2 regions of the Modestobacter italicus genome follow, and region 2 is predicted to be linked to the other one. Evidence: riboswitches for the same ligand, from Rfam matches in the RefSeq annotation. Region 2 holds a riboswitch; the other holds the start of a gene.
What was found. A riboswitch is a leader RNA that binds a small molecule or an ion and turns the genes downstream of it on or off. The one in region 2 is predicted to bind cyclic di-AMP.
Positions count from the first base shown of each region.

Region 1: it holds a riboswitch for cyclic di-AMP, as region 2 does, so the genes downstream of both, MODMU_RS26880 (aggregation-promoting factor C-terminal-like domain-containing protein) here and MODMU_RS10185 (aggregation-promoting factor C-terminal-like domain-containing protein) in region 2, are expected to answer to the same signal.

Region 1 covers NC_017955.1:1,820,724-1,834,778, reverse strand. Annotated here, with positions in the region: gene MODMU_RS08950 (GNAT family N-acetyltransferase) at 1-164, opposite strand, end outside; gene MODMU_RS08945 (HNH endonuclease signature motif containing protein) at 360-1,871, opposite strand; gene MODMU_RS08940 (ABC transporter ATP-binding protein) at 1,953-5,717, opposite strand; gene MODMU_RS08935 (FUSC family protein) at 5,822-7,780, shown strand; gene MODMU_RS08930 (SPFH domain-containing protein) at 8,088-8,765, shown strand; gene MODMU_RS08925 (rhodanese-like domain-containing protein) at 8,812-9,207, opposite strand; gene MODMU_RS26880 (aggregation-promoting factor C-terminal-like domain-containing protein) at 9,266-9,715, opposite strand; cyclic di-AMP (ydaO/yuaA leader) riboswitch at 10,034-10,179, opposite strand; gene MODMU_RS08915 (hypothetical protein) at 10,513-10,902, shown strand; gene MODMU_RS08910 (NAD-dependent epimerase/dehydratase family protein) at 11,014-12,093, shown strand; gene MODMU_RS28425 (hypothetical protein) at 12,211-12,369, shown strand; gene MODMU_RS08905 (DUF1579 family protein) at 12,579-13,043, shown strand; tRNA gene MODMU_RS08900 (tRNA-Val) at 13,062-13,133, opposite strand; gene MODMU_RS08895 (peroxiredoxin) at 13,169-13,633, opposite strand; gene MODMU_RS08890 (DUF3052 domain-containing protein) at 13,692-14,055, opposite strand, start outside.
Region 2 covers NC_017955.1:2,061,570-2,075,624, reverse strand. Annotated here, with positions in the region: gene MODMU_RS10230 (acyl-CoA dehydrogenase family protein) at 1-165, shown strand, start outside; gene MODMU_RS29045 (TIGR04222 domain-containing membrane protein) at 188-835, opposite strand; gene MODMU_RS10220 (helix-turn-helix domain-containing protein) at 956-1,876, shown strand; gene MODMU_RS10215 (LLM class flavin-dependent oxidoreductase) at 1,920-3,062, shown strand; gene MODMU_RS10210 (FMN reductase) at 3,059-3,685, shown strand; gene MODMU_RS10205 (alpha/beta fold hydrolase) at 3,708-4,556, shown strand; gene MODMU_RS10200 (maleylpyruvate isomerase N-terminal domain-containing protein) at 4,553-5,452, shown strand; gene MODMU_RS10195 (serine hydrolase domain-containing protein) at 5,471-6,610, opposite strand; gene MODMU_RS10190 (YceI family protein) at 6,679-7,278, opposite strand; gene MODMU_RS10185 (aggregation-promoting factor C-terminal-like domain-containing protein) at 7,458-8,195, opposite strand; cyclic di-AMP (ydaO/yuaA leader) riboswitch at 8,385-8,535, opposite strand; gene MODMU_RS10180 (class I SAM-dependent methyltransferase) at 8,745-9,383, opposite strand; gene MODMU_RS10175 (universal stress protein) at 9,385-9,924, opposite strand; gene MODMU_RS10170 (DUF5709 domain-containing protein) at 10,049-10,462, opposite strand; gene MODMU_RS10165 (cupin domain-containing protein) at 10,625-11,014, shown strand; gene MODMU_RS10160 (Dyp-type peroxidase) at 11,044-11,955, shown strand; gene MODMU_RS28430 (hypothetical protein) at 11,959-12,108, shown strand; gene MODMU_RS10155 (pyruvate dehydrogenase) at 12,173-13,909, shown strand; gene MODMU_RS10150 (hypothetical protein) at 13,919-14,055, opposite strand, start outside.

The DNA of each region.
Region 1 (14,055 bases), 240 kb from region 2:
ACCAGGACCCGCCAGGAACGCCCCCGCTCCGCCGCGGACGGCGGGGGCGGGAGGTCGGTGATGCCCAGCGGCACGAACAGCTCGTCGGCAGCCCGCTCGACCGCGGCCAACTCGGTCAGGTCTGCCGCATCCGCGGTTCGGACCTTGATGCCCCGTTCCAGCACGAGGAGACGTTGACACAGACGACCCGGCAGACGCGCTCGCTCCCCACGACGCATGACCGGGATCGCACTCCACTCATCGCTGCCCGGACCGGGCGGGCTGCCGATCGCCGGCCCGGCGGTCAGCACCGCGACACGGCGGCTCCACAGCCGTCGCCCGACTACGGACCTCGCGCGGCGACACGTGCCCACCAGCCATCAGAACGGCGGCGGGTCGTTGTCGGGCGGTGGCTCAGGTTTCGGTGCTGGTGGTGGTCGCATGCCCGGTGGTCGGGTGGTGCGGGTGACGCCCGACGGGGTGGTCACGGTGAGCACCCCGTCGTCGGTCATCGCGAACCGCCAGCCCGGTGCGAAGGTCTTCAGGCGGTGGTGGGAGCGGCACAGGCAGCAGAGGTTGGCGCAGTCGGTGGCGCCGCCGCAGGCGGCGGGGATCACGTGGTCGAGGTCGGCCCAGCCGACGCGTTGGCCGCAGTTGGGGAACCGGCAGCGCCGGTCCCGGGTGGTGACGAAGGCTCGCTGGCGATCGGTGGGTTCGTAGGCCTCGGTCTCCGGCGGCGGGCCGGTCACGGAGCAGTTGCAAGCCGTGTCCGGTTCGGCGATCGCGTCACCGTCGCTGACCGGAGCCGCGGTGCTGGTCGTGTCCTCGGCGGGGTGCTGCGGGCAGCCCCGGCGGGCCAGCCGGGTGAGTTCGGCGGGGGTGAGGGTGGCCAGCAGCTCCCCGTCCCGGCCGGTGATGGCGAAGCTGAGGGTCCCGCCCTCAGGCGTCGTGAGGCCGAGCGAGCCGATCCGGGCCAGCAGCTCGCGGACGTGGGCGGCGGTGATCGGCAGCCCGTTCACCTCACCCGGCGCGTTGCTCCTCCCGGCCAACCCGTCGAGGTCGGCGGTGATGGTGAAGTTCGCGCTCACCGGCGGCAGAGCGTTGTCGCCCGGGCGGCGGATGAGCATTGACAGCACGTGCGCCCGCAGCGCCCCGATTCGCCGCGGGTCGCCGTCGGCTTTGAGCATCTTGGCGAGCTGGTCGACGATGTCGTAGCACTCGATGGCCTCCTCGGCCGGCAGGTCGGCGGCCAGCGTCGCCCGCCCGTCGCTCGCGGAGGGGTACAGGTGCACGTCGGCGGTCTTCTCCGCCTCCTTCCGGCGCTCCTCGGTGGCGGCGGCGTCCAGCTGCACCATCAGCTCGGTGGCCCGGGCCTTGAGCCGGGTCACCGCCAGGTCGGTGGCCTCGGGCAGCAGCGCCGCCTCCACCTGACCAGCCACCTCGGCACTGGTGTGCTGCAGCACCTCGGCCAGCTGCGCGGCCCGCCGCTCGTCCAGCTCCCCGGCCGCCAGCGCGGCGAAGGTCTGCGGCAGCTTCGTCAGCCAGGTGTGCGCCCGGGCATACCGGTGCGCCGCCGTGCCGCGGCCCACGTTCAGCACCGCCGACAGCTCCGCGGTGAAGAACTCACTCGTCCCGCCGTAGCCCTCATCCACCGCCCAACCAGGCCGGCGGGCACCCGGCGTCCCGGGCGCAGGGTCGTCGGTGGCTGGGCGGGCCGCGGCCATGGACATGATCAGCTCGGCCTCGTAGGCGGCGATCCGGGCCTGCTGCTGCGCCCGCTGCAGCTCGACAGCCCGCTCCTCATCCGACAGCCACGATGCCGGCGGCCGGGGCCGGGTGACCGGGTGCTCCCACACCAGGTCCACCAGCACCTGCACCCCGGCCCCCGTCATGCACCCAACCTACGGACGGGGTACGACAGTTTCCGGTGCCATCGACGACCTGACCTGCGGATCTCGTCGAACGGGCGTTCGTCAGTCCATCAGCGGGTCGGCGTCCTCGTCGGCGGTGAACGCCGCCCACAACGCGGCGTAGGCGCCACCGGCGGCCAGCAGCTCGGCGTGCGGCCCGACCTCGACCACCCGGCCGTGCGCCAGCACCGCGACCCGGTCGGCCCGCGCCGCGGTGGTCAGCCGGTGCGCCACCACGAGCGTCGTCCGGCGGCGGGCCACGGCGTCGGCCGCGCGGGTGACGGCGGCCTCGGTGGCCAGGTCCAGCGACGCCGTCGCCTCGTCGAACAGCAGGATGTCGGGGTCGACCAGCTCGGCGCGGGCCAGCGCGAGCAGCTGCCGTTGCCCAGCCGAGAGCGCCCGCCCCCGCTCCCCCACCCGGGTCCGGTAACCGAGCGGCAGCCCGGCGACCATGTCGTGCGCACCGACTGCCCGCGCCGCCGCCTCGACCTCGGCGTCGGTGGCCTCGGGCCGGCCGTAGGCGATGGCGTCGCGCACCGTGCCGGCGAACAGGTACGCCTCCTGCGGCACGACCCCCAGCCGGTGCCGGTACTGCAGCAGGTCGACCGAGCGCAGGTCGGCGCCGTCGACGCAGACCGCCCCGGACGTCGGGTCGTAGAACCGCGCCACCAGCTTGACCACCGTCGACTTCCCGGCCCCTGTCTCCCCCACCAGCGCGACCGTCTCCCCGGGCGCGACGGTGAGTGAGACGTCACGCAGCGCCGGGGTCGGGGCACCGTGGTAGGCGAAGGTCACGTCCGCCAGCCGGACCTCGCCGCGCAGCCGGCCCACCGGCCGGGGGTCGGCGGCGGCTGGGGTCGACTCCGGCGTCCGGAGCAGGTCGCGGAGCCGGCGCAGCCCGACCGAGGCCTGCTGGTAGCTGTCGAACACCTGCGACAGCTGCTGCACCGGGGAGAAGAAGGTGTCCACGTACAGCACGAAGGCGATCAGCACGCCGGCGGTGATCGAGCCCGAGGTGAGCCGCGAAGCCCCGACGGCGAGCACCGCGGCCGCGGCGACCTCGGACAGGAACTCGACGAACGGGAAGTAGATCGAGATGTAGCGCTGCGCCCGCAGCCGGACGTCGCGGTACCGGCGGGCGTACCCCTGGAAGACGGCGGTCGAGTGCTCGGTGCGGTTGAACGCCTGGGTCACCCGCACCCCGGCGACGTCCTCCTGCAGCCGGGCGTTGACCGCGCTGACGCGCTCCCGCGCCTCGGTGTAGGCCGGCACCGAGCGGGAGCGGAACCAGACCGTGGCCACGGCGAGCACCGGCAGGGTCGCCACCAGGACCAGGGCCAGCTCGCCGTCGAACAGGAAGAGCGCGACCAGCACCCCGACCAGCGTGAGCACGCTGACCACCGCCGTCGTCAGCCCGGTCTGCAGGAACGCCGACAGCGCGTCGACGTCCGTCGTCATCCGGGTCATGATCCGGCCGCCGAGCTCGCGCTCGTAGTAGTCCAGCCCCAGCCGCTGCAGCTGGGCGAAGGTCTTCACCCGCAGCGTGTAGAGCAGCCGCTCCCCCGTGCGGCCGGTCAGCCAGGACGACGCGCGGGCCACCGCGAAGTCGGCCAGGACGACGGCCAGCGCGATGCCGGCGATGCCGAGCAGGTAGGACAGCGAGCGCTGGGCGATGCCGTCGTCGACGCCCTGGCGCACCAGGGCGGGGATGGCCAGCTGCGCCGCGGTGTCCGCCGCCACCAGGACCAGCGCTGCGCCCAGCGGCCAGCGGAAGGGCCGGATCAGCCGCCACAGCGTGAAGGCCCGGTCGGCGGCGCGGGCCCGCTCGGCGGGCACGTCGGGCTCCTCGTCCGCCGGGGGCAGCCGGTCGACCAGCGCCCGCAGCGCCGCCGTCGGCGCCGCCGCCGCCATCACCGCACCCCGCCCGCAGATGGAGGCGGCAGCGGCCCGGGAGGGGCCGGCGTCCTCCGCCTCGTCGGGCTCGGCCTCCGGCCAGGCCGCCGGCGTGGTGCCGCTGGCCGGCGGCTCCTCCTCCACCGGCGGCAGCTCGGCGTCGGCACCGGACAGCAGCAGCCGGTACAGCGGCGAGCGCGCCTCCAGCTCCGCCGCGGTGCCGACGTCGACCACCTGGCCGGCGTCCAGGACGGCGACCCGGTCGGCCAGCGCCAGCGTCGACCGGCGGTGCGCCACCAGCAGCGTCGTCCGGCCGACCACCTCCGAGCGCAGGGCCTCGTGGATCCGCGCCTCCACGGCCGCGTCGACGGCGGATGTGGCGTCGTCGAGGACCAGGACCCGCGGGTCGACCAGCAGCGCGCGGGCCAGCGCCACCCGCTGCCGCTGCCCGCCGGACAGGGTCAGCCCCTGCTCGCCGACCACGGTGTCGTACCCGTCGGGCAGCTCGCTGATGAAGCCGTCGGCCTGGGCGGCCCGGGCCGCGGCGCGCACCTCGTCGTCCGAGGCGTCGGGACGGCCGAAGGCGATGTTGGACCGGACGGTGTCGGAGAACAGGAAGCTGTCCTCGAAGACGACGCCCAGCGCCGCGCGCAGCTGGTGGGTGTCCAGGTCGCGGACGTCGCTGCCGCCGATCCGCACCGCCCCGGCGGAGACGTCGTAGAAGCGGGGCAGCAGGTTGACCACGCTGGACTTGCCGGACCCCGCGGTGCCGATCAGCGCCAGGGTCTCCCCCGGCTCGACCCGCAGCGAGACCCCGCTGAGCACCGGCCGGTCGACGTCGTGGGCGAAGGTGACGTCGTCCAGCTCGACGGTCAGCGGTCCCTCGGGGAGCGCCCCGGTGCCCGACACCAGCGCCGGGCGCGCGTCGATGACCTCGAGCACCCGCTCGACGCCGGCCCGGGCCTGCTGCCCGATGGTGAGCACGGCGGCCAGCTGGCGCACCGGCGACACCAGCACGGCCAGGTAGGTCGCGAAGGCCAGGAACGTGCCGAGGGTGATCGACCCGCGCAGCGCGAGCCAGCCGCCGAGCGCGAGCACCCCGACCTGGCCCAGGGCCGGGATCGCCTGCAGCAGCGGGTTGTACCGGGAGGTGTATCGGACCACCCGCATCCGGGCGCCGAACAGCCGCCGGGCGCCCTCGTCGACCCGGTCCAGCTCGCGGTCCTCCTGGCCGAAGCCCTTGACCACGCGGACACCGGTGACCGCCGCCTCGACGTCGCCGGCGACCGCCCCCGCCTGCTGCTGCGCCGCCCAGTTGGCCGGGAACAGGTCCCGCCGGGACCGCAGGCCCAGCCACCACAGCGCCGGGCCGACCGCCAGCGCGACCACGGTGAGCAGCGGCGACAGCCAGGCCATCACCCCGAGCGAGACGACGAACAGCAGCGCGTTGCCGGTCAGGTTGGGCAGGAACGCCAGCAGCCCCTGCACCAGGGTCACGTCGCTGATCGCCCGGCTGACCGTCTGCCCGGTCTGCAGCCTGTCCTGCCCCGGCCCGTCGAGCCGGGAGAGCGCGGCGGCCAGGTCGTTGCGCAGGTCGAACTGGACGTCGAGGGACAGCCGGCCGGCCAGGTACCGACGGACGAACCCGGCGGCGAAGCGCAGCGCGCCGGCCAGCACGAGCGCGACGACGAACGGCGTGACGTCGGCCGCCCGGCCCGCCCCCGAGGCGTCGACCACCCGGTCGACGACCGCCCGGGTCAGCAGCGGCGCGACCGCGGCGATCACCGAGCCGGCGAGCGCGGCGGCGAACGCGCCGAACAGGTCCCCGCGGTGGCGCAGGCAGTAGCCGACCAGCCGCTTGAACCACCCGCCCTCCGGAGGCGGGGCCGCGGGGCGACCGCGGGTGCCGACAGGCTGCTGCTGGGTGGCCGTCACGAGGTGCCCGCCGTCCCGCGGGGGACGACGGGGAGGCGCGGCACGCCGTCCAGTGTGCGACGCCCGGCCCGGCCGTGCCGCCGACGGGGTGGAAAGCTCCGGCCGTGGCGGATCGGGGGTTGCGGGCACCGGCCTGGCTGGAGGAGCTGGTCCGCACCAGCCGTCCCGAGGTGCCCTGGCGGGACGTCGTCCGGTTCGCGGTCGTCATCCCGGCCCCGCTCGCCGCCGCGCTGGCCGTCGGCGGCCTCGGCGGCTCCGCCCTGGGCGCGGGCGTCTTCGCCACGATGGGGTCGCTGGCCGCGACGCTGGCGCCGCAGTCCGGCCCGCTGCGCGCCCGGATGCGCCGGGTGGCCGCGGCGTCGCTGCTCGGCGGGCTCGGCCTCGTCGTCGGCCACGGGCTGACCGGCGGCGGGTGGCTGCCGGTCGTGCTGATCGCGGTCGTGTCCGCGGTGTCGGCGCTGATGAGCTCGATCAGCGCGGCGTACTCGCTGGGGGCGCTGCAGCTGCTGGTCTACACCGCGATCTCCTCCGGGCTGACCACCCCGCTGCCGGCCAGCGCCGAGGTCGGCGCCTTCCTCGCCGGCGCGGCCTGGGGTGCCCTCGCCGTCCTCGTCCAGTCCCGCGCCGAACCGCTGGACCCCGACCGGGCCTCGGTCGCCGCCGTGTTCACGAAGGTGGCCGACCTGCTGGAGGCCATCGGGACCGACCGCACCGAGGACGCCCGCCGGGCGCTCGCCACCGCGCTCAACGAGGGCTACGACCGGGTGATCCACACCCGCAGCCGCTCGGCCGGGCGCAGCCGGGAGCTGGCCGAGCTGGCCGGGGTGCTCAACTCCGCGGCGCCGCTGGTGGAGGCCGCCGTGGCCAGCGCCCGCGGCGGGGTGGCGGCCGACTCGCGGGACGTCGGCGCGGCCCGAGCGCTGGCGACCGCGGTCACCCAGCGCAGCCCGGTGCTCGGCGAGCGGCCGGCCCGGGTGGAGGAGGGGCCCGCGCCGCGGCGGGCGGTGCGGCACGGGATCCGGCTGGTCTGGAACGTCGTCGGCGACCCGGAGGAGCGGGCGCAGGCGGCGGTCGAGCGGACCGAGCTGGACTGGCGGCTGCGGCTGCACGACCTGCAGGACAGGACCGTGGGCAACGCCGACTCCCGCGCGTTCGTCGTCCGGCTGACGCTGTGCATGACCGTCGCCGAGGTGGCCCGCCAGCTGCTGCCCATCGAGCGGCCCTACTGGGTGCTGCTGACCGTGGCGATCGTGCTCAAGCCCGACTACGGGTCGGTGTTCACCCGGGCGGTGCAGCGGGGCGCGGGCACGCTGCTCGGCGTCCTGATCGGCTCGCTGCTGCTCACCTTCCTGTCCCGGGACGCCTGGGTGCTGCTCCCCCTGGCCGTCGCCGCCGGCGCGCTGCCGTGGGCGCGCAACGGCAACTTCGGGTTGTTCTCGGTCTTCCAGACCCCGCTGATCATCCTGCTGCTCGACCTGGCCACCCCCAGCGGTGCGCAGCTGGTCGGCGCCCGGCTGGTGGACACGCTGATCGGCTGCGGGATCGTGCTCGTGTTCGGCTACCTGCTCTGGCCGCAGACCTGGCGCGCACCGCTGGACGACGCCCTGCGCGGGGCGGCGCTGGCGCTGGACCGGTTCATCGAGGCGGCGTTCACCGAGGGCCCGGTGGAGACCCGCCGCGCCCGGCGGGCCAGCTACCGGGCGCTGACCGAGCTGCAGACGCAGCTGCAGCGGCGGCTGGCCGAGCCGCCGCCGATCAGCACCCGGGCGGCGGCGTGGTGGCCGGTGATCGTGCAGCTGGAGCGGACGTCGGACGCCGTCACCGAGGCGGTCATCGCGATGCGCTCGGGCGAGCCGGTGCCCGAGCCGGGGCAGGTCGCCGTCCTCCGCAAGGCCGTCCGGCAGCTGGAGGAGGACCTGCGCGAGCACCGGGTGCCCGACGACGCCGAGATCGACGCCGAGGGGGTGCTGGCGCCGGTCGCCCGGGAGGTCGACGCCGCCCGCCGGCTGGTGCGGGAGACCACCCCCGGACGCCGGGTCGGCGTCCGCGGCGCCGACGACTGAGCCGGGAAAACCGCTGGCCAGGCCGGCGGTCGGACGCCTACCGTTCCTCCTCGCCCGGGGTCAGCAGCCGGACGGCATCGCCGTCGCAGGTCCTGCGTCTCGGCTCCGGGCGTGCCGTTGGTGGCAGGCGTCTCAGGAACGCTCCGGGTTCGAGTCCCGAAGCCGTCCGGCGCACGGTCGTCGCGGCGTCGGTGACCTGTGGCTCGGAGCGCGCACCGCGCACCGTGCCCCTCACCGCCGCCTGACCCTGCGCCGGCCGGTCCCGCCTGGGCGGCAGCCGGTCGAGGAGGACGAGAGGAGGTGGGGCGTGCGCATCGTCGCCACGGAGTGGGAGCGGGTCCTGGTCTACCGGGACGGCCGCTTCGTCGAGGTGCTCGAGCCGGGCCGGCACCGGCGGGCCCGGCGGCGGCAGCGGTTCGTCCGCGTCGCCGTCCGCCCGCGGCTGCTCGTCGTCCCGGGCCAGGAGGTGCTCACCGCCGACGGGCTGACCGTGCGGGTGAGCCTGCTCGCGACCTGCCGGACGGTCGACCCGCGGCGCTGGCACGAGGCGGTCGAGGACGCGGACGGCTTCGTCTACGCAGCGTTGCAGGTGGCGCTGCGCGAGGCGGTCGCCGGGCGCACGCTCGACGAGCTGCTCACCGACCGGCAGTCGCTCCCGGCCGCGTTGCGCGAGCCGGTGGCGGTGCGGGCGGCGGGCGTCGGGGTCGCCGTCGAGGACGTCGCCGTACGGGACGTGATGGTGCCGGCGGAGCTGCGGCGGGCCGCTGCCGCGGTGGCCTCGGCGCGGGCGCAGGGCCAGGCGGCCCTGGAACGGGCGCGGTCAGAGGTGGCGGCCACCCGGGCGCTGGCGAACGCGGCGCGGATGGTCGTCGAGCAGCCGGGGCTGCTGCAGCTGCGGACGCTGCAGGCGGTCGAGGCCGGCGGCGCGACGGTCGTGCTGACCACCGGTCCGACCGCCGACCTCGGCATCCGCCCGGCCGGCTGAGCGCCGACGGGTCGCCTTCCACGGAGGGCGGCCCGCCGGTGCGCGGTCACTCGCGGACGTCCGCGGGTCCGCCGGACATCGGCAGGCCCGCGGCGAGCCAGGCCTCGACGCCGCCGGCCAGGTCCGTCGCGCGGTGCAGCCCGACCGCCCGCAGGGACGCGGCCGCCAGGCTGGAGCTGTAGCCGTGCCGGCACACCACGACCACCTCGAGGTCGGGACCGGTCGCCTCCGGGATGCGCCACGGCGAGGTGGGGTCCAGCCGCCACTCGAGCACGGTCCGGTCGATGACCAGCGCGCCCGGGAACTCCCCCTGGGCGCGCCGGTGCAACTCGGTGCGGGTGTCCACCACGAGCGCGCCGCGGGCCACCGCGGCCCGGAGCCCGGCGGGATCTAGCCGGGTCACGCCGGTCCTGCTGGCGGCCAGCACGTCGTCGATGCCCACCGCCGCAGCGTGCCCGACGGGGGGTGCGGAGGTCGCCGCACCCCCCGTCGTCAGTCGCTCAGTACCACTTGCGCGACTGCCAGAAGGACCAGGCCTTGCACGGGGTGCCGTAGCGCTTCTGGATGTAGATCAGACCCGCGTCGATCTGCCGGTACGGGTCCGAGGTCTTGGCGATCCCGGTCCCGGCCCAGGTGGAGTTGAGGAACTGCGCGATGCCGTAGGCGGTGCTCGAGGGGTTCTGCGCCTTGGGGTTCCAGCCGCTCTCGCGCTGCCAGAGCTGGTTCAGGCAGGCGGACTGGGTGGTGTTCCCGCCGAGCTTGCCCAGCGCGTACGCCTGGTAGGCCTGCACGCCGGGCGCCGCCTGCGCCGCCGACTGACCGGCGAAGGCGAGGCCGACGCAGAGCGCCAGGACGACGGCGACCCGGTGCAGCGCGTGCCGGCCGGGGCCCCGGGACGGCGACGTCGCGTCGGCTGCCGGGCGGTCGAGCTGGGATGGGGCGTGGGACATGGTGGTGCTCCTCGTCGGTGAGGTGCGGCGCCGTCCTCGGGACGGCAGCCGGCATCGACCTGCGCGGTCGACTGGGACACGGGCGCCGGGGCCAGGCCGGGGCTGGACCTGGTGCAGCCACCCGTGGTGGGGGTACGGCCGACCCGGGCGTGCGGCACCGGCGGGCGGCAGGTCCCTGCCGTCCGGTGCGGTGACGCCCGGGAGCGGGCGACGTGCAGCGCCGTCCCGGCCAGCTGCGGGGACGGACGTGCGACGCCCGGCTGCGGAGTCGCCCGCCTACGCGGCGAGGACCCGCGGGGGCACGTCTGGAGTGGTTCTCCGTTCTCCCATGGCCGCCTACCAGGTCAGCTGACGGGTTCGGGCGGGGAGAGCCCTACCCACCCCCGAGCGGAGCTCGGCGGCGGGATTCACCCCACAGTGCGGTGGGTCCCCGGCTCGCAGGTGCGATTCGGCGGCATCCGGCGCGGGCTCCCCGGATGAGGAGAGAGGACCCGGCCGGACGCCGAAAAGTTAAGGAACTGGGCGGTTCCGCACAAATCGGGAGCACAGAATCGGAGAGAGTTGCTGGTCGCCACGCGGGTCGGCTGGTAACCCGGGCGTGTCGCCGGCGCGCCACCGGACCTGGTCGCCGGACGGGTCAGACGCGCCCGGGATCTGGGCCCCGTCTTGACGGCGTGTCGCGCGTCGGCCCACTCTGGACGAGACCCGCTCCGGTGGGTCCTCCGCGCCAGCCGTCACCGGCGACTGGCCACTCCTCGACCGCCCACCGAGCAGGAGCGGACCGCCGCGATGACCACGTGCGCCCTGAGGCCCTCCCCGCCCACGTCCCCGGACGGCAGGGCGGCGTCATGGCGGTGACCTCCCCCGCGCCACCTCGGCTGGACGAGGCCTGGGTGAGCCGCGAGGTGCACCGGGCCCGCGCCCTGCTCATCATGGCGGCGGTGCACGGACAGCTGGTCCGGTACGGCGAGCTGAGCCCGTTCGGCCACCTGCACTGGTACGACCGGCACGTCCTCGGCGGGGTCTTCGACCTCTGCCAGCTCAACGGCGAGCCCGACCTCACCGCGATCCTCGCGCCCGCCGGCCAGCCGTCGGAGGACGCGGTGGAGGCCGAGCGGGTCTTCGCCTACTGGCGCGAGGCCCGGCCGGTGCGACGGTCGCAGCGCCGGGGCGGTGCTCCGGTCTGACGCATCGGGCGGCGGCGCGGGTGACCCGGCGTCTCCCGGGTACCCGACGTCCATGAGCACCGGGATGCACGCCCGACGCAGGCACGAGCCCACCCTCCCGGCGGCACGGCGGTGAGCCCGGGCCGCGGCAAGCAGATGGCCGGCCCCCGCGGCCTGGCCGCCGAGGACGAGCAGGGAGCCGGCGACCACAGGCCGACCGAGCTGACCGTCGCCGTCACCGGTCCGACCGGCACGTTCGGGTCCGGGCTGGTGCCGCTGCTGCAGGCCGACGACCGGGTCACCCGGGTCGTCGGGATCGCGCGGCGCCCCTTCGACCCGGCCGAGCGGGGCTGGACGAAGATGGACTACCGGCGGGGCGACGTCCGCGACCCGGACTCGCTGCGGGAGGCCTTCGACGGCGTCGACGTCGTGGTCCACCTGGCGTTCCTGATCACCGGCACCGCCGGCCGTGAGGCCACCCGCGCGATCAACGTCGAGGGCACGCTCAACGTCTTCCGCGCGGCCGCTGCCGCGGGCGCCTCCCGCTTCGTGCACGCCTCGTCCGTCGCCGCCTACGGCTTCCACCGGGACAACCCGGTGGGCATGACCGAGGACTGGCCGGTGCGCCCGGCGGCGCGGCTGTTCTACGCGCAGGAGAAGGCCGAGCTCGAGCAGCGGCTCGCGGAGGAGGCGTCGGCCCACCCCGACCTGGCGCTGTTCCTGCTGCGGCCGTCGCTGGTGGTCGGGCCGCACTCGCTGGGCGGCAAGGACCTGCTGCCCGGCCGGCTCGCCCCGCTGGGCCGGTTGCTGGCGGACGCGGCCAACCGGCGGCTGCCGGTCCCGCTCCCGGTCGTGGTGGCCGACCTGCCGCTGCAGGCGGTACACGAGGACGACGTCGGCCAGGCCCTGATGCGCTGCGTGCTCGGCTCCGGGCCGCCGGGGGCCTACAACATCGCCGGTGACGGGGTGCTGAGCACGGCCGACGTGGCCCGGGAGTACGGCGCCATCCCGCTGCCGGTGCCGGGTGGACCGGCCCGGCTGACCGCACGGGCGGTCTCCCGGCTGCCGTTCCTGCCCGCCGCCGCCGAGTGGGTGGAGGCCGCGAGCCACCCGGCGATCATGGACACCACCAAGGCCAAGGAGCAGCTGGGGTGGCGCCCGCGCTACTCCGGGCGGGAGGCGCTGCGCTCGATGCTCGACCGCACCGGCTGAGCCTCGGCAGGTGCGACCGGCCGCATGGGTCGGTGAGGTGTTCCCGCTGCTCCGCCCGGGGTAGGGCCAGCGCCTTGCCGTCCGGACCGGGCGGCAGCCTGCGACGAGGAGGTCGGCATGGCCGGGAAGAGCAGCAAGGGCAGCGACACGGCGAAGAAGGCGAACGCAAAGGCGGAGAAGGAGGGGAAGAAGAACCCCCGGAAGAGCTCGGCCGCCCAGAGCGAGCTCGGCAAGAAGGGCGGGAAGAAGGGCGGCAAGAAGAAGAGCAAGTCCTGACCGGCGGCGGGCGGGTCGGCGCACGTCAGGCAACGGCCGGTCCGTTCCCGACCAGGCCTGCGGCTCGCCCGCCTCGTCCGGCTCGAGCAGGAGCTCGTCAGTGCCGTGGGCATGCGTGGGCCGCGCTTCGCCGCGCAGCGATGAGATCCGGTCATTCCACGCGTCCCAGCTGGCGACCACCCCACGCTCCGCCTGACGGGACCACCGCGATGACTGACACCGACGACGCCAGTGGGCCGCGCGCCCCGCAGCCCCACCCGATGCTCCGCGCGCTCGACGTGCTGGAGGGGACGTGGCGGCTCGAGGGCCACGACCTCGACGGCAGCTCGCCGTTCACCGGCACGGTGACCCGGCGCTGGCTCCCCGGCGGCCACTTCCTCGTGCAGACGATGCAGATGGACGGCGACGAGCAGGAGGGAGCCGAGTACATCGGCTACGACCACGCCCAGCAGACGCTGCGCTCGATGTTCTTCAGCAACGAGGGGCCGGGCCCCTTCTGCTCCTTCGCGCTGGAGTACGTCTGGCAGATCGAGGGCGACGAGCTCACCATCTGGCACGGCGAGAAGGGCTCCCCGGCACGGTTCACCGGCACCATCGACCGGGACGCCGGCACCATCGACGGGCAGTGGGAGTGGCCCGGCGGCGGCTACCGGGCCCTGTCGACACGCATCTGACGGGGCCTGCCGGGGTCGTGGGCGCGGAGGGTGTCGAACCCCCGACCACTCGCTTGTAAGGCGAGCGCTCTACCGCTGAGCTACGCGCCCGTGCGACCGGGGCGACGGGCCCCGGCCACCGGAGACTAGGCGGCCGCGAGCTGGCGGACCGCGTCCTTCCAGCCGGTCTGCTCCCGGGCGTCACCGGGCTGGTTGACCTCGGCGAAGGCGACCTTCCCCTCGGCGTCGACGAGGAAGGTCCCGCGCACGGCCATGCCGGCCTTGTCGTTGAACACGCCGTAGGCCTGGGCGGTGGCGCCGTGCGGCCAGAAGTCCGACAGCAGCGAGAACTCGAAGCCCTCCTGCGCCTTGAACGCCTTCAGGCTGAACACCGGGTCGGTGGAGATCGCGACCACCTGCACGCCGGCCTCGGTGTAGGTGGCCAGCTCGTCGCGCAGCTGGCACAGCTCACCGGTGCAGATGCCGGAGAAGGCGAACGGGTAGAAGACCACCAGGACCGGGGCCCCACGCAGCTCGGCGAGGGAGACGACCTGTCGGTCCTGGTCGGGGAGGCTGAACTCGGGCGCGGTGTCGCCGACGGAGATGCTCATGCGCCGATGGTGCCGCACCTGCCCGCAGCAGGTCCCGCCGCCCCCGCGGGGTCCCCGTTCAGCGGCGGGAGCGGGCGGCCTTCGGGGTGACGAGCCGGATGCCGGACCAGTCCTTGGCCGCGGAGATGCTCGACGTCTGCTGCAGCCCCGCGGTGGGCGCGGCCTCGGTGACGTCACCGGGCTCGACGTGACCGGGGCGCCCGGACTTGGGCACCAGCAGCCAGACGACGCCGTCCTCGGCCAGCGAGGCGATGGAGTCGACGAGGGCGTCGATCAGGTCGCCGTCCTCCTCGCGCCACCAGAGCAGGACGACGTCGGCCACCTCGTCGGAGTCCTCATCGACCATGTCGCCGCCGGCCAGCTCGACGACGGAGTCGCGCAGGTCCTCGTCGGCGTCCTCGTCCCAGCCGAGCTCCTGCACG
Region 2 (14,055 bases):
GCGATCCAGCTGCACGGCGGGATCGGCGTGACCGCCGAGTACTCGGTCGGCCACTACACCAGCCGGCTCACCGCGATCGACCACCTGCTCGGCGACGGCGACTGGGCGCTGGCCCGGCTCGCCGCCACCGTCGACCAGCACGAGACGGTCGACCCGCTCGGCTGACCGGAGGCGGGGCGGGGGCCGGTCAGCAGCCCCCGCCCCCACCGCCGTCCCCACCGCCGCAGCTCCCGCCACCGTCGCCACCCCAGCCGCCACCCCAGCCGCCACCCCAGCCCCCACCACCGCCGTCCCCGCCCCAGCCGGTGGCGCCGAGTGCTGTGCCGGGACGACGGACCCGCGGCGGGGTCACCGCTGCGAAGGCGTCCTGGTACCACGCCCGGTCGGCCAGCTGCCCGGGCCCGCCGAGGGCGACGGCGGCGAGCCCCGCCTGCGGGAGCGCGCGCCACTCGTCGAGCACCCGGCGGCCCGCCGCGGTGCGCAGGTGGGTGGGCCAGCCGACGGAGAGCCCGGCCAGCGGGTTGCGGCGGAGCAGCCCCGCGGCCACCAGCCGCTCGGCGACCGCGGTCAGCCGGGGGTCGGCCTGGGCACGGAACCGCAACGAGCCGATCGTGCGCCGCGGCAGCGACCCGGCGAGGTCGAGGACGGCCTGCTCGACCGGCCGGCCCGGCGCGCTGCCGACCGCGGAGAACCGGCCGGTGCCGTCGACCCGCAGCCGGCCCTGCTCCAGCAGGGCGACGACGGCGGTGTCGACCACCCGGGCCAGCCCGCCGACCAGCTGGGCGACGTCGTGGACGTCGCAGGTGGTGAGCAGGGGTGAGCGGGTTCCGGTCATCTCGTCCGTCCTCGGGTCGGCGGGCCTGGGTCCGCGGCCGCGTGCGCAGAAGGTCTCACCCCCACCCCCCGGAGCGACAGGGTGCTTGCAAGATTGCACGGCACCGGTCACCGTGGCGTCGTGGTCGACCGCGACACCCCCTCGGTCCGGGAACGCCGGCTGGCGCACGAGCTGCGGCAGCTGCGCACCGGCGCCCAGCTGCACGGCAAGGACGTCGCGGCCCGGCTGGGGTGGTCGGCGTCGAAGGTGAGCCGCATCGAGACCGGCCGGACCGGCATCGTCGAGGCCGACCTCGAGCGGCTGGTCAGCCTCTACCGGGTGCCCGACCAGCAGGCCGCCTACCTGCGCCGGCTCGCCCCCTCGGTCCGCCCGCGCGGCTGGTGGGACGCCTACGCCGAGACGCTCTCGGCCGGCTACGCCAACCTGATCCGGCTGGAGTCCGGCTCCCAGGCGCTGCGCTGCTACGGCGCGCTCGTGCCGCACGCGCTGCTGCAGACCCCCGACTACGCCCGGGAGGTCATCCTCGCCACCTGGGAGCGCCCGTCCACGGCCGAGGTCGAGCGGCGGGTGCAGGTGTGCCGCCGCCGGCAGGAGGTGCTGGACACCGAGCGGGCCGACGGCGGGCTGCGGCTGTCCGCCGTCGTGGACGAGTCGGTGCTGCGCCGGTGCGTCGTCCCCGGCGACCGGGCCCGGGACACCGCCGTCCGGCGCGGCCAGCTGGCGCGGCTGGTGGCGGTCGCCACCCGGCCCAACGTCACGCTGCAGGTGCTCCCCTTCGCCGCAGGCCTGCCGCCGGTGACCGCGGGCTCGTTCTCGGTGCTCGACTCCCCGGCCAGCGGGGCGCCGGACGTCGTCTACCTGGAGAACAAGACCCGGATCTCCTTCCTGGACACCGAGGCCGAGGTGCACCGCTACACCCGGGCGTTCGACATGGTCAGCGACATGGCGCTGGACCCGGCGGAGTCCCGGGCGCTCCTCGAGGAGGAGCTCGCCGCGCTGGGGGAACAACCGGGTGGCCCCCCGGGTTCCACCGGCCAGTAGTTGCACTCTCAACCAGTGCGGCTCAGACGAGAGGGAGCACGAGATGCAGTTCGGGATCTTCACCGTCGGCGACGTCACGCCCGACCCGACGACCGGTCGCACCCCGACCGAGGCCGAGCGGTTGAGGTCGCTGGTCACCATCGCGCTCAAGGCGGAGGAGGTCGGACTCGACGTCTTCGCGCAGGGCCAGCACCACAACCCGCCGTTCGTCGTCTCCTCCCCCACCACGACGCTGGGCTACATCGCCGCCAAGACCGAGAAGCTGGTCCTGTCGACGTCCACGACGCTGATCACCACCACCGACCCGGTGAAGATCGCCGAGGACTTCGCCACGCTGCAGCACGTGGCCGACGGCCGCGTCGACCTGATGATGGGCCGCGGCAACACCGGTCCGGTCTACCCGTGGTTCGGCAAGGACATCCGCGACGGCATCCCGCTGGCCGTGGAGAACTACCAGCTGCTGCGCCGGCTGTGGCGCGAGGACGTCGTGGACTGGTCCGGCCAGTTCCGCACCCCGCTGCAGGGCTTCACCTCGACGCCCCGCCCGCTGGACGGCGTCCCGCCGTTCGTCTGGCACGGCTCGATCCGCAGCCCGCAGATCGCCGAGCAGGCCGCGTACTACGGCGACGGCTTCTTCCACAACCACATCTTCTGGCCGGCCTCGCACACCCAGCAGATGGTCGAGTTCTACCGCCGCCGCTTCGAGCACTACGGCCACGGCAGCGCCGACCAGGCGATCGTCGGGCTGGGCGGCCAGGTGTTCATGCGGAAGAACTCCCAGGACGCCGTCCGTGAGTTCCGCCCGTACTTCGACAACGCCCCCGTCTACGGCCACGGCCCGTCGCTCGAGGAGTTCACCTCCCAGACGCCGCTGACCGTCGGCAGCCCGCAGCAGGTCATCGAGCGGACGCTGGGCTTCCGCGACTACGTCGGTGACTACCAGCGCCAGCTGTTCCTGATGGACCACGCCGGCCTGCCGCTGAAGACGGTGCTGGAGCAGCTGGACATCCTCGGTGAGGAGGTCGTGCCCGTGCTGCGCCGCGAGTTCGCCGCGCTCAAGCCGGCCCACGTGCCGGACGCCCCGACCCACGCCTCGCTGGTCGCCGCCGCCGGGGGCGCGCACGACACCACCGTGCACGCCGTCGACGACGTCACCGGCCAGACCGTCGAGGCGGCGGCGCTGTGACCACCCGGACGATGGCCGTGGTCAGCGCCGGGTTGAGCAACCCCAGCTCGACCCGGCTGCTGGCCGACCGGCTGGCCACCGCCGCGGTGGCGGCGCTGCGCGCCCGCGGGGACGACGCCACCGTCGAGGTCGTCGAGCTGCGGGACCACGCGCGGGGCCTGGTCGACGACCTGACGACCGGCTTCGCCGGCACCGAGCTGCAGGCCGCGATCGACACGGTCGTCGGCGCGGACGCGGTGATCGCCGTGACGCCGGTGTTCTCCGCCTCCTACAGCGGGCTGTTCAAGACGTTCTTCGACGTGCTGGACAAGGACGCGCTGATCGGCACCCCCGTGCTGCTCGGCGCCACCGCCGGGACGGCGCGGCACTCGCTGGCGGTGGAGTACGCGATGCGGCCGCTGTTCGCCTACCTGCGAGCGGTGCCGGTGCCCACCGGCGTCTTCGCGGCCAGCGAGGACTGGGCCGGCGGCGGCGACACCGCACTGGCCGACCGCGTCGAGCGGGCCGCCGGCGAGCTGGCCGACGTCCTCGCCGGTCGCGCCGGCCGGCCGGCCGCTCCCCGGCCGGCCGACCCGTTCGCCGACCCCACCACCTCCTTCGAGGAGCTGCTGAGGGGGCACTGACCCCATCGGGCAGGATCCGGGCATGCCCGCACCGCCGTGGTTCACCCAGGCCCTCGCCCAGGAACCGGAGCACCGGGACGTCGTCGTCGCCGGCGCCCGGGTCGCCCACCGGGTCTGGGGGCCGGTCGGCGCCCCGGGCGTCGTGCTGGTGCACGGCGGCGCCGCGCACTCCGGGTGGTGGGACCACGTCGCACCGCTGCTCACCGGGCACCGGGTGGTGGCGCTGGACCTCACCGGCCACGGCAGCAGCGACCGGCGGGACAGCTACGACCCGCACCTGTGGGCCCGCGAGGTGGTCGCCGTCGCCGCCGCGGCCGAGCTGGACCGGCCGGTCGTGGTCGGGCACAGCATGGGCGGCTGGGTCGCCGTCACCGTCGCCGCCGAGCACGCCGGCGACGTCTCCTCGGTGGTGGTCGTCGACTCGCCGCTCAACGACCAGCCCCCGGACGAGGAGCGGCTCCGCGAGCGCCGCCGCCCGCACCGGGTGTACCCCACCGCCGAGGAGGCGGTCGCCCGGTTCCGCACCCTCCCCCCGCAGGACGTCGTCCTGCCCTTCGTCCGCGACCACGTCGCCCGCGGGTCGCTGCGCGCGGTCGAGGGCGGCTGGTCCTGGGCGTTCGACCCGGACTTCTTCGGCGCCCGGCTGCGGCTGCGCGACCTGCTGCCCGGCGCGGGCGCGCCGCTGACCCTGCTGCGCTGCGAGCACGGGCTGGTGTCCGCGGCGATGGCCGAGGAGATGGCCGGGCTGGTCCGCGGCGGGATGCCCGTCGTCGAGCTGCCCGACGCCGGGCACCACCCGATGCTCGACCAGCCGCTGGCGCTGGTCGCCGCCCTGCGCACGCTGCTCGCGCTCCGGGCACCACGCCGGTGACCGGGCCGCACGGGCCGCACGGCATGGCCGACGCCGGGCGCGCGGAGGTCGGCGCGATGGTGCTCGGCGCCTGGGACGCCTTCCTGGACCAGGCGGCCGCGGTCGACCTGCAGCGGGCGACCCGGCTGCCCGGGTGGCGCGCGCAGGAGGTCTGCGTGCACCTGGGCGCCTGGCCCGACCGCGCGGCGCTGGCCGGCCTGGTCGCCGGTGCCCGGGCGGGGGGCACCGGGGAGCCCGGCGACCCCGACGCGTCCAACGCCCGGGTCACCGCCGCCCACCGGGACGCCGACCGGCCGGCCGTGCTCGCCGCGCTGCGGGCCGCACGGGAGGCGACCGAGCGCTACCTGGCCGACGAGCCGGTGGAGCTCGACACTGCACTGACGGTGTCCACCGTGGGCCGGCTGCCGATGCTCAGCGTGCTGCTCGGGCAGGCCTACGAGCTCGCCGTGCACGGGCTGGACCTGGTCTCCGCCGGCGCACCGGCCCCGCCGGCGCCGGTGCTGCAGTCGGGCATCGCGGCCCTCGCCGACGTCACCGGTGCGCTGGCCGCCGCCCAGGGCCTCACCGCCGGCGCCGCGCTCGCCACGCCGGACGGCGGCTGGGCCTTCGCCGCCGACCCGTCGGGCTGGACCGTGCGCCGGCTGGCCGCCGGGGAGGTGCCCGGCACGGCGGTGGAGGCGCCGGCCGACCTGCTGCTGGACGCCGCCTCCGGCCGGGTCAACCCGGTCGCGGCACTGGCCCGCCGCCGGCTGCGGGTGCACGAGCTGACCGGGCTGATGCAGCTCGCGCCGATCGTCCAGTCGGCGCCGGGCATCCCCGGCGGCCCCATCCTGCAGCTGGCCGCCCGGACGCTGGGCACCACCGGCGGGCTGCTGGGCCGGCTGCGCCGCGGCTGAGCCACCGGGCTCGGGGCATCAGAGACAGCGGTACAGCGCGCGCCAGAAGTCCGGGAGGAAGGTGTCCCCCGGGTAGGCGCCGCGCTGGGTCAGCAGCACGGCCACCAGGTCCCGCCCGGGGTCGACGTAGGCGGTGGTGCCGGTCCCGCCGTCCCAGCCCCAGCGGCCGGGCTGGTCCCACGGGTCGCCCGGCTCGACCTGGACGCCGACCTGCATGCCCCAGGACCGCCCCGGGCCGAGGAAGTCGGCGGCCTCGCGGCGTTGCGCGGCGGTCAGCGTGTCGGTGGTCATCGCCGCCACGGAGGCGGCGCCGAGCACCGGTCCGCCGCCGTCGGCCAGTGCGCAGAGGAAGGCGAGCACGTCCGGCGCGGTGGACACCAGCCCGCTGGCCAGCCCCTCGAACAGCGGCGGCCGGGCGGCCACCCCGTCGGCGGGGTCGAGCAGCTCCAGGCCGCCGTCGGCCGGGAGGTAGGCCGCTCCCAGCCGCCCGGGGTCGCAGGCCCAGAAGCCGGTCGAGCCGAGGCCGAGCGGGCCGGTGACCCGGGACTCCAGCAGCGCGTGCAGCGGCCGGCCGGACGCCCGGGCGAGCAGCACGGAGAGCGCGTCGGTGCTCAGGTGGTACAGCCAGCGGGTGCCGGGCTGGGCGACCAGCGGCAGCGCGCCGAGCCGGCGGGCGTACTCGTCGTGGTCCAGCTGCGGCGGGAGGGGGCCGGGGCCGATGCCCGCCTCGTCGACGGCCACGGCGATCGGCGAGGAGTCCCAGACCCCGCCGAAGCCGGGGGTGCTGCTGAGCAGGTGCCGCACGGTGATCGGGCGCTCGGCGGGCACGGTGTCGTCCAGCGCCGCGCCCGGGCTGCGCAGCACCCGCGGCTCGGCCAGCTCGGGCAGCCACCGGGCCACCGGGTCGTCGAGGCCCAGCACCCCGTCCTCGACGAGGGCCAGGGTCAGCGCGCCGGCGACGGGCTTGGACACCGACGCCAGCCGGAACAGCGAGTCCGGTCGCACCGGGTCGGTGCCGCCGAGGGTGAGGCAGCCGCCGGTGTGCACCTCGACCGCGCCGCGGAACCGCACCGCGGCGGCGAAGCCGGGCAGCCGGCCGTCCTGCACCCGCGCCTGCAGCATCGACCAGACGGTGACGAACCGGGACAGGTGCGGCATGCCAGCCTCCAGCGGCGACGGGGTCCGCAGTGCAGACCCCGGCGGCGCGGGGAACTCATCGGCCCCGGTCAGGACACCTTGATGGCCGAGACGTCGAACTCCACCTGGATGCGGTCGCTGACCAGCACGCCGCCGGTGTCCAGCACGGTGTTCCAGGTGAGGTCCCAGTCGCTGCGCTTGATCGCCAGCGCCCCCTCGAAGCCGACCCGGGTGTTGCCGAACGGGTCCAGCGCGGAGCCGGTGAGGGTGAAGTCGACCGAGACCGGCCGGGTCATGTCCTTGATGGTGAGGTCGCCGGTCACCCGGTACACGTCGTCGTCGACCTGCTCCACGCCGGTGGAGGTGAACAGCATCTGCGGGTACCGCTCGACGTCGAGGAAGTCCGGCGAGCGCAGGTGGCCGTCGCGGTCGGGCGTGCCGGTGTCGATGCTGGCGGTGTCGATCCGCAGCACCACGCTGCTGGCCGAGGGCTTCGCGGTGTCCAGGTGGGCGGTCCCGCTGAACTGGGTGAACGCCCCGCGGACGGTGGTCACCATCGCGTGCCGGGCGCGGATGCCGATGCGGGTGTGCGCCACGTCGACGGCGTAGTCGCCGGTCACGTCGGCCAGGGCGCTGGTGGCGGCGTCGAAGTCCGTCGTGGCGCCCTCGGGTGCGCGGTGTCTGCCCACGGGTCAGCGCTCCTCGTCTGGGTTGTCCACCAGGCAATCCTGCCCGATGCGGTCCCGCACGTCAGCGGGAGGTGCCCGCCGACCCGCGTGTCGGCGCCACCCGGACGCACCGGGGGCCCGGGTCCGCCAGGACCCGGGCCCCCGATGGAGGTGCGGTGGAGGTGCGGTGGAGCTGCGGCTCAGTACCAGCCGGTGGACTTCGAGTGCGACCACGCGCCGCACGGCGAGCCGTACCGCGAGTCGATGTAGATCAGCCCGGCGTCGATCTGCCGGTAGCCGTCCGAGGTCTTCGCGATCCCGGTGCTCTTCCAGGTCGAGTCGAGGAACTGCGGGATGCCGTAGGCGGTGCTGGAGGGGTTCTGCGCGTTGGGGTTCCAGCCGCTCTCCTTGCCCCACAGGCTCTCCAGGCAGGAGAACTCGCTGGCGTCCCCGCCGAGCTGGGCCAGCGCGTAGTCCTGGAAGGAACCGCGCGAGGCCGACCCCGAGCTGGCGGCGGCCGGCGCCCGGGTGGTGGCGGGAGCGGGCTTGGCGGCGGCGGCAGCGGCCTTCGCCTGCGCGGCGGCCTCGGCGTCGGCGGCGGCCTTGGCCTCGGCAGCGGCCTGGGCCTCGGCGGCGGCCTTCGCCTCCGCGGCGGCCTGGGCCTCGGCGGCGGCCTTCGCCTCGGCGGCGGCCTTGGCCTCGATCGCGGCCTGGTCGGCGGCGGCCTGGGACTGCGCGGCGGCGCTCTGCTGGGCCTCCCGCTCGCTGCGGCTGGCGGCCAGCTCACCCAGGCGCTCGCTGACGTCCTCGGTGGTGGACGTGGCGCCGGCGGCGGAGTCCTGCGCGCTCTCCTGCAGCTGGGCGGCGACGCTGATCGGCTCGTCGGCGCCGGCCACGGCGGCGGCGTCGGGCTGACCGGCGGCGAAGACGTTGACCATGACGCCGCCGGCGACGGCGACGGCGAGGAGGAACGCGGGGCGGCGCAGCCCGGCGGGGGCCGGCGGCGGCTCGCGCCCGTGGCGGCGAGCTCCGCGGTGGCCGGCTGGTCGGTGCCGACCTCGGTGAGCACCTCGGTGGGGGCAGACGTGTGCGGGGTGGGGCGACGGGACAGCAAGAAGGGGACTCCGGTGGTCTTCCGTGGCCGCCTACCGAGTTAGCTGACGGGTTCGGGCGGGAAGAAGCCCTACCCGACCCGGGCACGTGCCCAGGTCAGGATTCACCCCAGTGCTGCGGTGGGTCCCCGGCTCGCTGCGGTGAGCGACTCGGCGGCATCCGGCTCGGGCTCCCCGGCTGGGGACCTGACGTCCGACCGGACCCAGCCAACGTAGATGCCGTTACCCGCTCGTGACAATGCTGGGGCCCACATTTCGTAGTGATCTGTCCCGTCCGGCCACTACCAGTGGTGTGTGAGCGTGCTCAACGGGCAGGTGGGACAGGGGGGACGCGTGGGAATGTGAACGTGCCCACAGGCGCGCCACGGGCGGCACTCAGGGCAGCCGCCACACCGTCGTCCGCCGGGCCGGCCCGCCGTCGGCGTCGACGACGTCGTAGACCGCCTGCTCGACCAGGCCCTCACTGGGCACGTAGGCGCGCCCCGGGTCGCCGAGGAACACGCTCGCCCCACCCAGCCAGGCCGCGCCGAGGAACGGCAGCACCCGGCCGGTCATCTCGCGGTCGTAGCAGACGTCACCGGCCAGCACGACCTCGACGTCGGGGAGCTCGTCGGCCAGCACGTCCCCGACCACCTCGATGCCCGACACCCCGTTGAGCTCGGCGTTCAGCGCGACGGCGGTGTGCGAGTACGGGTCCACGTCGCTGGCCACCACCGCGCGGGCACCGGCCAGCAGCGCCGCCACCGCGACCAGCCCGCTGCCCGCCCCCAGGTCGAGCACCCGGCGGCCGGCGACGGTCCCGGGGTGGTCGAGCACGTAGCGGGCCAGCGCCTGCCCGCCGGGCCAGGCCGCGGCCCAGAACGGCGGGTCCAGCCCGGCGCCGCCGCCCTCGGTCTCCATCGCCTCCCACAGCCCGACGACGTCGTCGGCGACGTGCAGCTGCACCTCGGGGACGAGGGTCGGCCGGGCGACCCGGGTGTGCGCGCGCAGGAAGGCCGGGGGGACGGGCTGCACCTCAGTCCTTGCGGTCGCTGCGGACCACCGTGACCGGGCACGGCGCGTGGTGGGTGACCTGGTCGCTGACCGAGCCGAGCAGCAGGCCGGCGAAGCCGCCCCGCCCGCGGGCCCCGACGACCAGCACGTCGGCGCCGGCCGCCGCCTCGATCAGCGCGCGCACCGGCTGGGTGTGCACCACGTGGCAGGTGGCCCGGGCGGCCCGCTCGACGCCGAGCACCGCGGCGACGTCGGCCTCCAGGTCGGCCAGCACGGCCTTCTCGTAGTCGGTGACAGGCGGCACGTAGCCCGGCTCCCAGGTCGACGGCTGCGGGGCGGTGGCGATCCGCCACGCCCGCACCACGTGCAGCGGCCAGTCCGCCCGCTCGGCCAGCGCGGCGGCCCACTCCAGCGCCTCCTGCGCGCAGCCGGAGCCGTCGTGCCCGACCACCACACCGCCCTCGACCACCGCGCGCGTCGAGATCTCCGCGTCGTCGACCGGCTCGACCGCTGCCTCGTCGAGCTCCGCGGCGACCACCGCGTCCCGGGACTGCTCCGTCATCGCCGTCCTCCTGCCTCCGCCGCGCTCGCGCGCGGCCCCTCTGCCGGCCGGGGGGCCCGGTCCGGCCACAGCCTCCCCCACCGCCCCGAGGAACGGTCGGGCGCGTCGCCGCGTTCCGGCCGGGTCACTCCCGGACGACGTGGACGGCGGCCTCCTCGGCCGAGGCGCCGGCGCCGTCGATGCCCTCGTCCTCGGCGTACAGCTCGTCGTCGGTGTCGGAGAACCCGTCGCCCTCGTCGTCGGACAGCCGGCCGGCGCGCTCGTCGCCGACCTCGCCGTCGAGCAGCTCCCCGTCGGTGTCGGAGGCGTCACCGAGGCCGTCGCCGTCGTCGGCCGCACCCTCGGGCAGCTCGCGGGCGAGCCGGCCGTCGAGCCCCTCCCCCGCCTCCTCCTCCCGGTCGGTGGTGCCCCAGTCGTTGGACACCCAGGGCCGGTCGGCCGGCGAGTACCCGGCGGTGTCGTCGTCCACGTCGCCGGAGAGGGTGTCCGACACCGTCTCGAGGGTCTGCGGGTCGGTGCCGTCGTGCTCGCTGCGCATGGGGTTCCTCCGTCGTCCGGGGCGGTGTGCGGGAGGAGTCTGCGCCCCCGGCCCGCGCCGCCACCAGGGTCCTCGGATCGCGCCGCGGGCCGCTCTGCTCTTGACTGATCATGAGCCGGCACGCGCCGGCAGCAGAACGAGCGAGCGAGAGGAACGGCCGACATGGAGCACTTCACCATCGCCACCGTCGCCGAGGAGAGCGCCGACTTCCGTCGGGTGCTCTGGACCGGTGAGCACACCCAGCTGGTGATCATGACGATCCCGGTGGACGGCGAGATCGGCGAGGAGGTGCACGACGTCGACCAGATCCTGACCTTCGTCAGCGGCACCGGGAAGGCCAAGGTCGGCGGGCAGGAGAAGAACGTCGCGCAGGGCGACCTGGTCGTCGTCCCGGCGGGCAAGAAGCACAACTTCCTCAACACCGGCGTGAACCCGCTGGTGCTCTACACCGTCTACGGCCCGCCCGAGCACGCCGACAAGGCGGTGCACAAGACGAAGGAGGAGGCCGACGCCCTCGAGGAGGCCGGCAAGGACGAGCCGCCGACGGACTGACGCGCCGACCGCCTGAGAGGGTGTCGGGCGTGACGACGCAGCCCGGCATCCTCGCCCTCGGCACCCCTGAGCACTGCTACCTCGAGCTCGACCTGGAGCCCGGTCGCACCGCGGAGGACCTGGTCCGCGGGGTGGCCGGGCTCACCGGTCCGCTGTCGACGACGGGCGGGGTGAACGTCGTCGTCGGCTTCCGGCCCGAGCTCTGGGCCTCCGTCGCCCCGGACGACGCCCCCGCCGACGCCGCCGGGTTCACCGAGGACCTGATCGGCCCGGGGCGGTTCCGGATGCCGGCCACCCAGCACGACGCCTGGGTGTGGGTCGCCGGCGGCGACCGGACGGCGGTGTTCGACAACTCCCGCGCGGTGCTGGCCGCGCTGAAGGGCGTGGCCACCGTGGGCGCCGAGGTCACCGGGTGGCTGTACCGGCACCACCGCGACCTCACCGGGTTCATCGACGGCACCGAGAACCCCTCGCTGCTCACCGCCGCCGACGTGGCCGCCGTCCCGGCCGGGGAGCCGGGCGCGGGAGCGAGCGTCGTGCTCTACCAGCTCTGGCGGCACGACAGCGCGACCTGGGAGTCGCTCGGGATGGTCGGCCAGGAGATGAACATGGGCCGCACCAAGCCCGACAGCGTCGAGCTGCCCGAGGACGTCATGCTGCCCAGCGCGCACGTCGCCCGCACCACCGTCGAGGTCGACGGCGAGGAGAGGCAGATCTTCCGGCGCAACGTCGCCTACGGCGGCGTGACCGACCACGGGACGGCGTTCGTCGGCTTCGCCCGGGACCGCTGGCGGCTGCACGAGATGCTGCGCCGGATGGCCGGGGTGGCCGACGGGGTCCGCGACGGGCTGACCCACTACCTCACCCCGCTGACCGGCGCTTACTACACCTGCCCGTCGATCGACGCGCTCACCCGGTTCGCCCCGCCCGAGGAGGGTTGAGCCGTGGACCCGGCCGAGCGCGAGCCGGCCGAGCCGGAGGGCGGCGACCCGGCCTGCTGGCTGGACCAGGTCTGCCCCGCCTGCGGGCGGCTGTCCGAACGGCTGCCGTCCGGGCGGTGCGCCTCCTGCGGTGAGGCCCGGGACACGGACTGACCCATGTTCGACGGCGCCCCGGCGGGTAGGGGTGCAGCAGCCAACCACCTCCGGAGGAGCTCCCATGGCCCACCCCACCGTTGCCGCCCAGCTGGTCGAGATGCTGCGGGACGCCGGCGTCGAACGGATCTACGGGGTGGTGGGCGACAGCCTCAACCCGGTCGTGGACGCCGTCCGGCACACCGCCGGCATCGAGTGGGTGCACGTCAGCAACGAGGAGGGCGGCGCCTTCGCCGCCGCGGCCGAGGCGCAGGTGACCGGGAAGCTGGCCGTCTGCGCGGGGTCGTGCGGGCCGGGCAACACGCACCTGCTGCAGGGCCTGTTCGACGCGCACCGCAGCGGTGCGCCGGTGCTGGCCATCGCCTCGCACATCCAGTCCCAGGAGATCGGGATGGCGTTCTTCCAGGAGACGCACCCCGAGCGGATGTTCCAGGAGTGCTCGTACTGGTGCGAGGTGATGACGCCGAAGCAGATGCCGCACGCCCTGCGGGTGGCCGTCCAGACCGCCGTCGGCAAGCGCGGGGTGTCCGTCGTCGTGCTGCCCGGTGACCTGGCGGCCGAGGAGTCCGGCGGGCCCACGGTGCCGACCGCGATGGTGACCACGCCGTCGCCGGTGCGCCCGGCGGCCGGGCAGGTGCAGGCGCTGGCCGACGCGATCAACGCCGCGCGCACGGTGACGCTGTTCTGCGGGGCGGGCTGCGCGGGAGCGCACGACGAGGTGATGGAGCTGGCCGGGACGGTGCTCTCCCCCGTGGGCCACGCGCTCGGCGGCAAGGAGGTCATCCAGTACGACAACCCCTACGACGTCGGCATGAACGGCCTGCTCGGGTACGGCGCGGCGCACAAGGCCACCCACGAGGCCGACCTGCTGGTGCTGCTGGGCACCGACTTCCCGTACACCAACTTCCTGCCGCAGGCGCGGACGGCGCAGGTCGACGCGGACGCCTCGCACCTGGGCCGGCGCACCCCGCTGGAGGTGGCCGTGCACGGCGACGTCGGGGAGACGATCCGGGCGCTGCTGCCGCTGCTGGAGCGCAAGACCGACCGGACGTTCCTGGACGCGATGCTGCGCGACCACGCGCACGCGCTGGAGAAGGTCGTCGACGCCTACACCCGCAAGGTCGAGAAGATGCGGCCGATCCACCCGGAGTACGTGGCCGCGCAGCTCGACGAGCTCGCCGCCGACGACGCCGTGTTCACCGTGGACACCGGCATGTGCAACGTCTGGGCGGCGCGCTACCTGTCCCCCAACGGCCGGCGCCGGGTGATCGGCTCGTTCCGGCACGGCTCGATGGCCAACGCGCTGCCGCACGCGGTGGGCGCGCAGTTCGCCGACCGGGGCCGCCAGGTGGTGTCGATGAGCGGCGACGGCGGGTTGGCGATGCTGCTCGGGGAGCTGATCACCGTCCGGTTGCACCGGCTGCCGGTGAAGATCGTGCTGTTCAACAACGCGTCGCTGGGCATGGTGAAGCTGGAGATGATGGTCGACGGCATCCCCGACTTCGAGACCGACCACGAGCCCACCGACTTCGCCGCCATCGCCGCCGGCGTCGGGATCCCGTCCTACCGGGTGGAGGACCCGGCGCAGGTGCGGGAGACGCTGGTCCGCGGGCTCGCGGAGCCGGGGCCGGTGCTGATGGAGTTCGTCACCGACGCCAACGCGCTGTCCATCCCGCCGGCGATCACCGGGGAGCAGGTCCGCGGGTTCGCGACCACGGCGACGAAGATGGTGCTCGGCGGCGGGGTCGGGAAGATGGTCGACCTGGCCCGCGCCAACCTGCGGAACGTCCCCCGGCCCTGACCGGGGCGCTCAGGCCGCGGCGCTGCGCCGCCACTGGCTGCCGTACCACCCGGTCAGCAGGTCGCTGCGGACCTGCGCCGGGAGGGCGCCCCAGCGCAGCAGCGCGGCCCGGGCCGGCATCGCGCTGGCCGCGGCCAGCTGGCCGA